Saccharophagus degradans 2-40: one gene and its partners. The protein of the gene in region 3 interacts with the protein of the main gene of each other region in a pairwise test. Links are inferred from orthologs where the notes say so. Each region holds a gene or a part of one and is shown on either strand. Other genes may lie near its edges. The genes, in order: SDE_RS13985, tsaE and rlmB.

Evidence for each region.
Region 1: the proteins of rlmB (region 3) and SDE_RS13985 interact in binary tests that used the Escherichia coli proteins (3 or more experiments, as listed by UniProt). The link is inferred for Saccharophagus degradans 2-40 from one-to-one orthologs.
Region 2: the proteins of rlmB (region 3) and tsaE interact in binary tests that used the Escherichia coli proteins (3 or more experiments, as listed by UniProt). The link is inferred for Saccharophagus degradans 2-40 from one-to-one orthologs.

Annotation. Positions count from the first base shown.
Region 1 is NC_007912.1:3,387,498-3,392,795, reverse strand. What follows is about bases 2,397-5,298. They hold SDE_RS13985 (bifunctional ADP-dependent NAD(P)H-hydrate dehydratase/NAD(P)H-hydrate epimerase), read left to right. Parts: upstream 2,397-3,047; coding sequence 3,048-4,550; downstream 4,551-5,298. Other genes in these bases: SDE_RS13975 (N-acetylmuramoyl-L-alanine amidase), read left to right, coding at 5,138-5,298; tsaE (tRNA (adenosine(37)-N6)-threonylcarbamoyltransferase complex ATPase subunit type 1 TsaE), read left to right, coding at 4,550-5,023; queG (tRNA epoxyqueuosine(34) reductase QueG), read right to left, coding at 2,397-2,843. Also shown: SDE_RS13995 (glycoside hydrolase family 3 C-terminal domain-containing protein), read right to left, coding at 1-1,590; more of queG, read right to left, coding at 1,734-2,396. UniProt on the Escherichia coli protein: Bifunctional enzyme that catalyzes the epimerization of the S- and R-forms of NAD(P)HX and the dehydration of the S-form of NAD(P)HX at the expense of ADP, which is converted to AMP.
Region 2 is NC_007912.1:3,386,425-3,389,509, reverse strand. What follows is about bases 1-3,000. They hold tsaE (tRNA (adenosine(37)-N6)-threonylcarbamoyltransferase complex ATPase subunit type 1 TsaE), read left to right. Parts: upstream 1-1,263; coding sequence 1,264-1,737; downstream 1,738-3,000. Other genes in these bases: SDE_RS13975 (N-acetylmuramoyl-L-alanine amidase), read left to right, coding at 1,852-3,000; SDE_RS13985 (bifunctional ADP-dependent NAD(P)H-hydrate dehydratase/NAD(P)H-hydrate epimerase), read left to right, coding at 1-1,264. In the rest of the region: more of SDE_RS13975, read left to right, coding at 3,001-3,085. UniProt on the Escherichia coli protein: Required for the formation of a threonylcarbamoyl group on adenosine at position 37 (t(6)A37) in tRNAs that read codons beginning with adenine.
Region 3 is NC_007912.1:1,354,025-1,359,176, forward strand. The notes cover bases 976-3,731. They hold rlmB (23S rRNA (guanosine(2251)-2'-O)-methyltransferase RlmB), read left to right. Parts: upstream 976-1,858; coding sequence 1,859-2,605; downstream 2,606-3,731. Other genes in these bases: rnr (ribonuclease R), read left to right, coding at 976-1,846; SDE_RS05540 (CPBP family intramembrane glutamic endopeptidase), read left to right, coding at 2,722-3,540; rpsF (30S ribosomal protein S6), read left to right, coding at 3,682-3,731. Outside these bases: more of rnr, read left to right, coding at 1-975; more of rpsF, read left to right, coding at 3,732-4,140; rpsR (30S ribosomal protein S18), read left to right, coding at 4,143-4,370; rplI (50S ribosomal protein L9), read left to right, coding at 4,480-4,938; dnaB (replicative DNA helicase), read left to right, coding at 5,134-5,152. UniProt on the Escherichia coli protein: Specifically methylates the ribose of guanosine 2251 in 23S rRNA.

The DNA of each region.
Region 1 (5,298 bases), 2.0 Mb from region 3 along the record:
GCTATGTTTTACTGTGGTTTTACCGTTAATTTTTAATTCGAAATCGCCCATCACCGATGTTTTGAGTGTGTGCTCGCCCGATTTTAACGGTTTAATTGTGGCGGTCATGGTGACGTATTCTTTAGTCGTGCCTGCAGGCGAAGAATAAGCCGAATCAACAATGGCGGAGTCGCCAATAGCTTGGGTGCGCGCAGCATCCGAGTAACGCACCATGTTCCATGCAGGTGTGCCGGTCCAGTGACGAGAAGTAACATAATCACTGGCGATAGGCATTAACACACCGTCATAGCGTGCGCGCATAACGGTAATGTTTACATTATCTCCCAGCTTCTGTTTTAACCCTTGTAACGGGGTTATTTCATAAAGTGCTGGCACTTCTGACGAGCCACCGCCTAAACCGTGCACTTTGTCTGCGTTGGGGCCAAGCACCAATACGTTTTTAATTTTGTTTTTATTTAGCGGCAGAATGTTTTCATTTTTTAGTAGCACAATACCTTCAGATGCAATTTTGCGTGCAGCTTCGTGATGCTTGGCAGTATTGCGCTCACCAGATAAGCGGTATTTGTCCATCATGCCTATGCTGAGTTGCACGCGCAGTATGCGACGAACTTTATCATCAAGTACTGACTCTGGAATGCTGCCCGCTTTAATCATGTCGATCATTGGTTGGGCAAGCATGTAGTCGTCGTAGCTATCTACATTTGTACCCATTTCGATATCGAGGCCGTTAACAGCGGCATCGTAAGTGTTGATATCTACGTTCCAGTCTGTGAGTAACACGCCTTTGTAGCCCCATTCGCCTTTTAGAATATCCATTACTAAATGTTTGCTTTGGTTGGCGTTGGTACCGCGAAATTCATTGTAGGCCCCCATTATGGTGTGCACGCCCGCTTCTTTAACGGCGGCTTCGAAGGCGGGTAAATACACTTCGCGTAATGTGCGTTCATCGGGTTTGGCGTTTACGCCGGTGCGATTCAGCTCTTGATTGTTAAGCGCGAAATGTTTGATACAGGCGGCCACGTCATTTTCTTGAATGGCTTTAATTTCTGCCACAGCAAGACGTGATGCCAAGAAGGGGTCTTCACCCATATATTCAAAGTTACGACCATAAAGTGGCAGGCGAGCTAAGTTTACGCCTGGGCCTAATATTACATCTTTACGGCGGTGGCGAGCTTCTGCGCCGAGTACATCGCCGTGAAGGGCAGCTATTTCGGGGTTCCAGCTGGCGGCTACGGTAGTAAGCGGTGGTAAGTAAGTGGAGTTGTCATCTGTCCAGCCTGCTGGTGCCCAGCCGTGGCGTTCGATTTGATAGCGCACGCCGTGGGGGCCATCAGACATCCACATTTCGTGAATGCCTAGCCGCTCGATAGAGGCGATAGAGAATTTGCTGTTCGCATGAACCAAAGAGGCTTTTTCTTCTAGTGTTAATAGTGGCAGCAGGCGTTCAACTTCGGCTTCAACTTTTGCCAAGCGCGCTTCGCGAGCGGCTTGGTAGCTAATGTGGTTATCATTTGTCGCCGCGGGCTCTTTTACATTGCACGCAGCAATATTTAGCGCCAAAGCAACCAGAAAGAGGTGTTTAAGGTTCATGTTCATACTTCTTTTGAGTTGAGTGTTTTTTAAGCTTAGCAGCATATTTTAAGTGCAGCTTGGATGATGTATGGGCCTGTTGCCCGTAGTTGATGACGAAGTATAGAGGGGAGGGGGTTAATAAAAGGTTATGAGCGTGAGGCCTAAGCTTGTGCTTTGATTTTGCGCTTGCGTTTGCGATCTGGGTTTTGCAGTTGCTTTATCGCCCAGTGGATATGCTCGGCTACAAGCGGGGTGCTGGTGTGAAGCTTTTGTTTAAGTATATCAATGGTTTCGGGAGAGCTAGGGCCGTTGCCTATGCCTACCGCTAAATTGCGTTGCCATTTTTCAAAGCCAATTCTACGAATGGCCGAGCCTTCAGTATTTTTTAGAAAGGTTGCCTCGTCCCAGCTAAACAGCGTGTTAAGTTTCGCCGCTTCTAGCCCGTGGCGCGGGTGAAAGTCTTTCTCGTCCGTGGGGGTGGCGTATTTATTCCACGGGCAAATGGCTTGGCAGTCGTCACAGCCAAATACTCGGTTGCCTATGGGCTCGCGAAACTCTTCTGGAATGGGGCCTTTGTTCTCAATGGTAAGGTAAGAAATACAGCGTTTAGCGTCGAGCGTGTAAGGGGTTGGAAAGGCATCTGTTGGGCATACCTTTAAGCATGCTGTGCAGTCGCCACACAGATTTTCTGCGGTTTGTGTTTCCACGGGTAGAGGCAGGTTGGTAAATAGCTCCCCCAAGAAGAAGTAGCTGCCCGCGTGACGGTTAATGATAAGAGTGTGCTTGCCTGTCCAACCTAGGCCGGCTTTTTCTGCGAGTGGTCGCTCCATTACTGGGGCGCTATCTACAAATGGGCGCTGGCTTAGAGGTACATCTATTTGGTTTTCGACCGCCCACGCTTCAATTTTTTTTGCCAGAGTTGCGAGGCGCTTGCGAATAAGCTTGTGGTAGTCGCGGCCCAGTGCATAGCGCGATACGTACGCAGTATCTGCAGATTTAAGAATTTTAATTTGGTTGGTATCGGGGGGCAGGTAATCTAAGCGCACCGATATAATTCGACAGGCACCCGGGTGCAGTTTTTCTGGGTCTAAACGCAAATCGGCGTGCTCCGCCATCCATTCCATCGAACCCTGATACCCCGCTGCGAGCCACGCACGAAAACGATCTTCTTGATTAGATAGGTCCGTATCGGTAATGCCTGCCTGCTGGAAGCCAAGTTCACGACTCCACTCTTTTATCAGCTGCGCGAGTGTATGGAGTGGCTGGTTCATAGCGTGCTTTATTGCCAGTGTTGAGGGTTGTGGTAACGATTATGATTTGCACAGCGCTATAACCCTTACGAGTAGTGCCGTATAATCGCCAACAATATGTCTAGGCCGCCAAGTATACGCGTAAAAACCTAGGCTCAAAATGTAATAACGCATTTGGTTAGCTAACGGCTGGCCAAATAGTCATTTAATGAATAGTGATCTCCTATGACCGCACCAGAACTTCCCACCAGTTTGTACACCAGTGAACAAGTCAAACAGTTAGATGCCCTCGCCATTGAGCAAGCAAATATTGCCGGTATTGTACTTATGAAGCGCGCCGGTCGCGCAGCATTTGAATTACTGCTAGAACAATGGCCCCAAGTAGAGTCTGTAGTAGTGCTATGTGGTGCCGGTAATAATGGTGGCGATGGCTATGTTATTGCGGCTTTGGCTGCGCAGAAAAAACTGAATGTACACGCTGTGGCGATAGCAGACCCTGCTGGCCTAAGCGGTGACGCACTTAAGGCGTACAACTACGCCCAGCAGGAAGGCGTAACGGTTATAGCCGGTTCTGAGTTAAATACGGTTCAAATTGATGCTAGTACGGTAATAGTTGACTCGCTGTTTGGCACTGGCTTATCGCGCGAAGTAGAGGGCGATTATAGTCGTGCAATAGCTTGGGCAAATAATTCCGCAGCCCCAGTATTAGGGGTAGATTTGCCTTCTGGCTTGTGTGGCAATACCGGAAAAGTGTGGGGCGACGCAATAAAGTGTGCGGCGACTATTACATTTATTGGTGTAAAACGCGGTTTGTTAACCGGCCGAGGCCCAGCCTTTACCGGTGATGTGTATTTTGATGACCTAGGTGTACCCGCTTCCATATATGACGCCATTAAACCCGAGGTTACACGCACATCGCGCTTGGCGCTTATGCCAAGCTTGCCAGAGCGCGAAGCCGACGCTCATAAAGGGCAGTTTGGCTATGTGTTAGTAGTAGGTGGTGATGTGGGTATGGGTGGCGCTGCCGCTATGGCAGGCGAAGCTGCTGCGCGCACGGGGGCAGGGTTAACGGGTATTGCTACCCAGCCCATTCATGTTGCGCCTATTCTCGCCCGTTGCCCAGAGCTTATGGTAATAGGTGTGGCGTCAGGCCAGGCTATCGAGCCTGTATTGGCTAAACCAACGGTTGTTGTATTGGGCCCAGGCCTTGGGCGTGACTCGTGGTCGGAGCAAATGCTGCAGCAAGCAACACTTACAGACTTACCCTTGGTAATGGATGCCGACGCATTGAATTTGTTGGCAGAAGGGCGCGTAGTGCGAAAAACGCAACGCGATAACTGGGTGCTAACGCCGCACCCAGGAGAGGCGGCGCGCCTACTAGACTGCTCTGTGGCAGAAATTCAAGCCGATAGGTTTGCCGCAGCCCGCGCTATTCAAACTAAATATGGCGGTGTAGTCGTTTTGAAAGGCGCTGGAACCATTATTGCCGGTGCGGATCAATTAGTGGTGGCGAATGTTGGCAACCCAGGAATGGCAACCGGTGGCATGGGCGACGTACTTAGTGGCGTGATTGGCGCCTTGATTGCGCAGGGTTTAACCTTATTTGAAGCTGCTCAGTTGGGCGTGTGCGCCCACGGTGATGCCGCCGATTTGGCCGTGCAAGAAGCGGGTGTGCGTGGTGTAATGGCGACCGATTTAATTCCATTTATTAGGGAGTTGTTAAACTAGTGGTGCAGGCGTTAGTCGAAAAAGAAATTTACCTGGTAAACGAAGAGGCAACCGTAGCGCTAGGTGCTGCGCTGGGGAAGATGATTCCCGCAGGAGCAGTCATATTTTTAGATGGCACCCTTGGCGCGGGCAAAACCACTTTTTGCCGCGGAGTGCTGCATAGTTTTGATTATTCAGGTCCGGTTAAAAGCCCTACCTATACATTGGTCGAGCCATATGAATTAGCCCAGCGCACCATTTACCATTTCGATTTGTACCGGCTTGGCGACCCTGAAGAGCTAGAATATATGGGGATTCGCGATTACTTTAGTGCAGAAGCAATTTGTTTAATCGAATGGTTTGAAAAGGGCGAAGGTGTTTTGCCTCAAGCGGATATTCTGGTTAAGGTAGTGCCCAGTGGGGAGGGCCGTAGCGCTACACTTTGTGGGCTAACAACAAATGGCATGAATTGGGTGGATAACATAAATGAATAAAAGCTGTGGAAGCTTTACCAATATTCGCTAACGATTAATTATACAAATAACGTCACAACGAAGGACGCACTTATCGTGGGTTACAGGTTTAAAATCGCATTTTGCCTAGTACTAATGCTTGTTAGCCAATGGTTAATGGCGGCAGACGTTAAGGGTGTACGTGTTTGGCGCGCACCAGATAACACACGTTTGGTGTTCGATTTAACTGGGCCTGTTGAGCATAAAATATTTACCTTGGATTCCCCCGCAAGACTAGTTATTGATATAGAAAACGC
Region 2 (3,085 bases), 2.0 Mb from region 3 along the record:
ACTGAATGTACACGCTGTGGCGATAGCAGACCCTGCTGGCCTAAGCGGTGACGCACTTAAGGCGTACAACTACGCCCAGCAGGAAGGCGTAACGGTTATAGCCGGTTCTGAGTTAAATACGGTTCAAATTGATGCTAGTACGGTAATAGTTGACTCGCTGTTTGGCACTGGCTTATCGCGCGAAGTAGAGGGCGATTATAGTCGTGCAATAGCTTGGGCAAATAATTCCGCAGCCCCAGTATTAGGGGTAGATTTGCCTTCTGGCTTGTGTGGCAATACCGGAAAAGTGTGGGGCGACGCAATAAAGTGTGCGGCGACTATTACATTTATTGGTGTAAAACGCGGTTTGTTAACCGGCCGAGGCCCAGCCTTTACCGGTGATGTGTATTTTGATGACCTAGGTGTACCCGCTTCCATATATGACGCCATTAAACCCGAGGTTACACGCACATCGCGCTTGGCGCTTATGCCAAGCTTGCCAGAGCGCGAAGCCGACGCTCATAAAGGGCAGTTTGGCTATGTGTTAGTAGTAGGTGGTGATGTGGGTATGGGTGGCGCTGCCGCTATGGCAGGCGAAGCTGCTGCGCGCACGGGGGCAGGGTTAACGGGTATTGCTACCCAGCCCATTCATGTTGCGCCTATTCTCGCCCGTTGCCCAGAGCTTATGGTAATAGGTGTGGCGTCAGGCCAGGCTATCGAGCCTGTATTGGCTAAACCAACGGTTGTTGTATTGGGCCCAGGCCTTGGGCGTGACTCGTGGTCGGAGCAAATGCTGCAGCAAGCAACACTTACAGACTTACCCTTGGTAATGGATGCCGACGCATTGAATTTGTTGGCAGAAGGGCGCGTAGTGCGAAAAACGCAACGCGATAACTGGGTGCTAACGCCGCACCCAGGAGAGGCGGCGCGCCTACTAGACTGCTCTGTGGCAGAAATTCAAGCCGATAGGTTTGCCGCAGCCCGCGCTATTCAAACTAAATATGGCGGTGTAGTCGTTTTGAAAGGCGCTGGAACCATTATTGCCGGTGCGGATCAATTAGTGGTGGCGAATGTTGGCAACCCAGGAATGGCAACCGGTGGCATGGGCGACGTACTTAGTGGCGTGATTGGCGCCTTGATTGCGCAGGGTTTAACCTTATTTGAAGCTGCTCAGTTGGGCGTGTGCGCCCACGGTGATGCCGCCGATTTGGCCGTGCAAGAAGCGGGTGTGCGTGGTGTAATGGCGACCGATTTAATTCCATTTATTAGGGAGTTGTTAAACTAGTGGTGCAGGCGTTAGTCGAAAAAGAAATTTACCTGGTAAACGAAGAGGCAACCGTAGCGCTAGGTGCTGCGCTGGGGAAGATGATTCCCGCAGGAGCAGTCATATTTTTAGATGGCACCCTTGGCGCGGGCAAAACCACTTTTTGCCGCGGAGTGCTGCATAGTTTTGATTATTCAGGTCCGGTTAAAAGCCCTACCTATACATTGGTCGAGCCATATGAATTAGCCCAGCGCACCATTTACCATTTCGATTTGTACCGGCTTGGCGACCCTGAAGAGCTAGAATATATGGGGATTCGCGATTACTTTAGTGCAGAAGCAATTTGTTTAATCGAATGGTTTGAAAAGGGCGAAGGTGTTTTGCCTCAAGCGGATATTCTGGTTAAGGTAGTGCCCAGTGGGGAGGGCCGTAGCGCTACACTTTGTGGGCTAACAACAAATGGCATGAATTGGGTGGATAACATAAATGAATAAAAGCTGTGGAAGCTTTACCAATATTCGCTAACGATTAATTATACAAATAACGTCACAACGAAGGACGCACTTATCGTGGGTTACAGGTTTAAAATCGCATTTTGCCTAGTACTAATGCTTGTTAGCCAATGGTTAATGGCGGCAGACGTTAAGGGTGTACGTGTTTGGCGCGCACCAGATAACACACGTTTGGTGTTCGATTTAACTGGGCCTGTTGAGCATAAAATATTTACCTTGGATTCCCCCGCAAGACTAGTTATTGATATAGAAAACGCCAAGTTCGCAGCCAATACCGACGGCCTAGACTTTAGCGGCTCGCCTATTGGCAAAATGCGCTATGGCAAACGCAACCAAACCGATTTACGCGTTGTACTCGATTTACAAACAGAGGTAAAACCACGAAGTTTTGCACTGTTAGCGCTTGCCGACAAGCCAGATAGATTGGTAATAGATTTATACGATGAAGGTACTGCTACCGTAAAAACAGTCCAAACCGTTGCCAAAGCACCGGAAAGCAAGCGCGATATCGTCATTGCCATTGATGCTGGCCACGGCGGTGAAGACCCTGGCGCACTGGGGCCAAAGCGTGTTCGCGAAAAAGATGTAGTACTTAAAATTGCACAAGAGTTAGCGCGGCTCATAGATAGCGAACCCGGGTACAAGGCGCAAATGGTGCGAACAGGTGATTACTACATTCCACTGCGTGCGCGCCGCAATAAAGCCCGAGAAATACGCGCAGATTTATTTATTTCTATTCATGCCGATGCATTTAAAAACCCCAAAGCGAAAGGCGCGTCAGTATTTGCTCTATCTCGTCGCGGGGCTACCAGTGAGACAGCTCGTTTTCTTGCGTCAAAAGAAAATGAAGCGGATTTAATTGGCGGTGTGGGCGATGTGAGCCTCGATGATAAAGATGAAATGTTAGTGGGTGTGTTGGTGGATTTATCCATGAATGCAACTCTTGCTAACAGTTTGAACGTGGGTGATCGCGTGCTTAAACAAATGGGCGCAATTACCAAGCTTCACAAGCACCAAGTCGAGCAGGCGGGTTTTGCTGTTTTGAAATCGCCAGATGTACCATCTATTCTGGTAGAAACAGGGTTTATATCAAACCCCGACGAAGCGCGAGCGTTAAGCACCGATAGCCACCGCAAAAAATTGGCCACAGCAATTTTTAACGGTGTTAAAAGTTATTTTTACGATGTGCCACCGGCCGATTCTTACGTGGCTTGGAAAAAGCACGGCGGCAAAGGTTCTGGTGGCAGTGCTGCCACGGTTGAGCACATAATCGCTAGAGGTGATACCCTCTCATCTATTGCCAAGCGCTACCGCACAACCGTGGCGCAGC
Region 3 (5,152 bases):
GCGCGGCAATTCGGTCTACTTCCCCGATTATGTATTGCCAATGTTGCCAGAGGTTCTTTCCAATGGTTTGTGCTCGCTTAACCCCGATGTAGATCGGTTGTGTATGGTCTGCGAAATGACCATAAGCGCAAAAGGTAAAGTTAGTAGCTATGCATTTTTTGAAGCTGTTATGCATTCCCATGCGCGCTTAACTTATACTCAAGTTGGTAAAGTTTTGGCGGAGCGCGGCAATAAAAATAGCGGCGCACGCAAACAGTACGCGAAGTTGTTGCCACAGCTTGACGCACTGCACGACCTTTACACAATATTCCGAGAACAGCGAGATTTGCGCGGCGCGATTGATTTTGAAACAAAAGAAACGCGCATATTGTTTGACGAAAATCGAAAAATTAAAGACATTGTTCCCGTTGAACGCAATGATGCACACAAACTTATTGAAGAGTGCATGCTTGCCGCAAACGTTAGTGCTGCTAAGTTTTTATCTTCTTTAGAAGTGCCTGCACTTTACCGTGTGCACGAAGGCCCAAAAGCAGAAAAAATTGCATTACTGCATGAATATTTGGGTGAGCTAGGCCTAAGTATGCGCGGTAGTGATGAAGTAACTCCGCAAGATTATCAATATGTGCTGGAGCAAATAGAGGGCCGCCCAGACGCGCATATTATCCAAATGGTTATGCTGCGCAGTATGAATCAAGCGGTATATCAAGCGGATAATAAGGGCCACTTTGGCTTGGCCTATTCCGAATACGCGCACTTTACTTCGCCTATTCGCCGCTACCCCGATCTACTTGTGCATCGTGCAATTCGCAGTGTTATCCGGTCTAACTTAGATACCAATAAAGTTAAACGCGTAGAGCAAACCCCTGTTGTAGCGAAAGAAACGTTTTACCCCTATACGCCTGGTGATTTAGCGAGCTTAGGTGAGCAGTGCTCCACCACAGAGCGCCGTGCCGATGAAGCAACGCGCGACGTGATGAGCTGGCTAAAATGCGAATATCTACAAGATAAAGTCGGCGATGAGTTTGAAGGTGTTGTAAGCGCGGTAACTGGCTTTGGTTTATTTGTAGAGCTAAGTGATGTGTATGTGGAAGGCTTGGTGCACATTACCGCACTGCCGCAAGATTACTATCACTTTGAACCCGCTCGACACCGCTTAGTAGGGGAGCGCACACGCACCACCTTTAAGCTGGGCGACTCGCTAACTGTGCGAGTTGTTCGTGTGGATTTAGACGAGCGCAAAATCGATTTTGAATTAATAGGTGCAAAAACTGGCAGAAAAGCAAAGCCTAAAGCCAGTAGCAAGGCCAAGGCAATGGCCAAAGATTACGAAGCCGCGCAGGCGCGCAAGCCGCGTAAGCGCAAACCAAAAGCGAACTCGCCCGAGCCTGCAGCACCTGTTAAAAAAGCGAGTGCCGCTAGCCGTATAATAGCCGGTGTAAAAAATGCTGCTGCAAACTTGCTTGGCCGCGGCAAAGCTAAAAAAGCCGAAGAGGGCGCGCCAATAAAAAAAGCTAAGCCCTCTGATACCAAGGCGACGCAAGAGCGAAAATCGACATCGGTTGAGAGCGCGAATACGGGCGAAAAAGCAAAACCCAAGTCGCGTGCGGGTAGAAGTAGGCCCAAAGCTCGATCGAAAGCGCAGCCCAAAAAAGGGGCTAAAGGCGAAGCATCCTCAGCGCCAAAGACTCGCGGGGCTTCCGCTAAAAAAACAGCTAAACCAACGTCTAATCCTAAGCCAGGTGCGAAAGCTGCGGCAAAACCTAAGGCAAAAACAAAGCCTGCTGCTAAGGCTCGCACCACCAAAAAACCGGCTGCTAAACGTGCAGCTCCTAGAAAATCAGAGTAAGTAAAAACGTACATGGTTAAACAAGAAATAATTTTTGGCTTGCACGCGGTGCAGTCGCTACTTAAAGCAAGCCCGCAGCGCATACAAGAAATTTGGATAGTACGCGGTAGGCAAGATGCCAGGGTGCAAAAAGTATTATCAGCTGCGCAGGCGGCAGGTATAAAAGTATTGCCGCAAGATAAAAAAAGCATGGATTCAGTTTCCGCAGATGGCAATCATCAAGGTGTATTGGCCTATGCGAAAGAAGGGCAGAGCTACACAGAAAATGATTTGTACCCGCTTATCGAAGCCATTGAGGGTGACCCGCTAATTGTTGTGTTGGATGGCGTTACCGACCCGCATAATTTGGGGGCATGTTTGCGCTCTGCCGATGCCGCTGGAGCACACGCGTTAATAGTGCCAAAAGATAACTCCGTAGGCTTAACAGAAGTTGCGCGCAAAGTGGCTTGTGGGGCCGCGGATAATGTTCCGCTAATTGTGGTTACAAACTTGGCGCGTTGCCTTAAAAAAATGCAAGAGCAAGGCCTGTGGGTTGCAGGTACAACCGGTGATACAGATAAAAGTATTTACGATGTGGATTTAACCGGCCCGCGCGTAATAGTGATGGGCGCAGAAGGCACCGGTATGCGCAGGCTTACCACGGAAACCTGTGACGATTTGGTAAAAATCCCCATGTTAGGCAGTGTTACAAGCTTGAACGTGTCGGTAGCGACAGGTGTGGTGTTGTTCGAGGTAGTGCGTCAGCGACAAGCAAAATAGGCGCTTGTTATATTAAAGGAGGGGGCGGGCATATTTAGGCCACCCCATTTACTACAAACACGGTATTTGCTTAAGTGGGGTCTACATTCTTTAGGTCGCTGCTTGTTATTAATCTCATGACCCAATCTAGTTGGCCTTCCTTTTTTTCTTACCCAGTTATCGCTACTGTAGCGTTATGTTGTGTGGCGTTGCTGGGGTTGTTGCTTGGCTGGCTACCTCTAAGCGTTGTTGGGTTACTTGTTCTGTTTATTGCGGCCTTGGCTGCGTTTCATTTTGCTCGCAATCGGGCAGCATGGGTGAAGGTGCTGCTGTGGTTACCGCTGTTGCCCTTAGGGCTAGCCATTGCGTTAATGCGGCCTGAGGGCTTTAGTTACCCCTTAGTTTTTAGCATGAATGAACTCTACCCTGGTGGTAAATCGTTTGACCTGCATATTAATATGGCAAAAGCATTGGCGGGCTATGCAGTAGTTATTTGGCTATTAGGCAGTGTGCCTAAGCAAATGCTTGTTACAGGTTGGCAGGTTTTCGTTTGGCCTATTTTATTGGCTGGGGTTGTGCTGGGCGTTGCCATACCTTTGCTGGGCTTAGAGTGGCAGCCTAAATGGGGTTTGCACGCAATTTGGTTTTTGCTTGTTAATTTACTGGTCACTTGCGTTGCAGAAGAAAGCTTTATGCGGCTACTGGTGCAAGGGCCATTGCAGCGTGCTTTACAGCGATTTGGTGCTGCCCCTGCTGCGTTTATCGCACTGACTGTAACAGCCGTACTTTTTGCTGCAGCCCATAGCCCGCAGGGCGCGCATGCGTGGGCTATTTACTTGGTGGCCGGTTGCGCATATGGGGCTGCCTATACCCTCACTGGTCGTTTAAGTGTGGCCATTGCCATCCACTTTTTAGTGAATGCTGTGCATTATTTGCTGCTTTCCTATCCCCTATAGCTTGGCTCGATATAAGTGGTTGCATTTTGAACTATTAGCCCGTAGAATTCGCCGCCCTTAAACCCGTCGTGTATTACACGGCGATACTCCTTGTTTCACAGCAGATTTGTGCTGGAAACTCCTAATCCGTAAGGAGCTACAATGCGTCATTACGAAATCGTGTTCTTGGTCCACCCTGACCAAAGCGAACAGGTACCAGGTATGGTTGAACGCTATACCGCAGCTGTTAAAGACAGCGGTGGTGCTGTTCACCGTCTAGAAGACTGGGGTCGCCGTCAAATGGCTTACTCCATCAACAAAATCCACAAAGCGCACTACATTCTTATGAATGTTGAGTGTGGCGAAGAAGTATTGGAAGAGTTAACGACTAACTTCCGTTACAACGACGCTGTATTGCGTAACATGATTATCCGTTGTGATGAAGCCGTGACTGAAGAGTCGCCAATCATGAAAGCGGAAAACGAGAGCCGCGAGCGCCGCAACCGCGCCGAGCGTCGTGCTCAAGAAGCCGAATCAGCTGCTGAAGAAGTTGAAGACGAAGAGTCTTTAGACGAAGAAGCCGATGATGAATCATCTGAAGACGAAAGCGAGGAGGCATAATCATGGCACGTTTTTTCCGACGTCGTAAGTTCTGTCGTTTCACTGCCGAAGGCGTGAAAAGCATCGACTATAAAGATTTAGATACTCTGAAAGCATACGTTTCTGAGACTGGTAAAATTGTACCTAGCCGTATCACTGGTACAAAAGCTAAGTATCAGCGTCAATTGGCGACCGCTATTAAGCGCGCTCGTTTTATTGCGTTGCTACCTTACACCGATTCTCACGAGTAAGTTTTTAGTCGTGAGCTAGGCAGCTATGTGGTTGCCAATTAAATGCTCGCGAAAAAGAATTAATTTAGTGCTGCGGTGAGCCACGGCATAAAACTAGAGGATATGCGAGATGGAAGTTATTCTACTCGAGAAAGTTGGTAAGTTAGGCACAGTGGGTGACGTTGTAGACGTTAAAGCTGGTTTTGGCCGCAACTACCTTTTGCCATCAGGCAAAGCAATTACTGCTACTAAAGCAAGTATTGCAGATTTCGAAACACGTCGTGCAGAGCTTGAAGCTGCCGCAGCTGAGAAGAAAACCTCTGCTGAAGGTCGTGCTAAGTTGATCGACAATTTAGGCGCAATCACTATCGGTGCAAACGCTGGTGATGAAGGTAAATTGTTCGGTTCTGTTGGTGCGCGCGATATTGCAAACGCTATTACTGCTGCAGGTGTTAACGTAACTAAAGCTGAAGTGAAGCTGCCAGAAGGTACTTTGCGTGAAGTTGGCGAATACGAAATTGACCTACAGTTGCACGTAGACGTTACCCACGTTGTTAAAGTGGTTATCGTTGCGGACGCGAATGCTTAATTAAGTTTCTGCAACAGTAACCCTGTTGTGGGCACTAATTAGCCGTTAGAATTGGGCGCTTGATTGGAGTTGAATAACTCTAGCAAGTGCCCATTTTGCGTTTAGGGGCCGGCAATATTGTTAGTATTGCTCGGCGGTAAATGAAGGCTTCTTTGCGCAATAAACCCTGTAATACAAAGCGATATAACTGATTCTATGAGTGAATTTGAGCCTA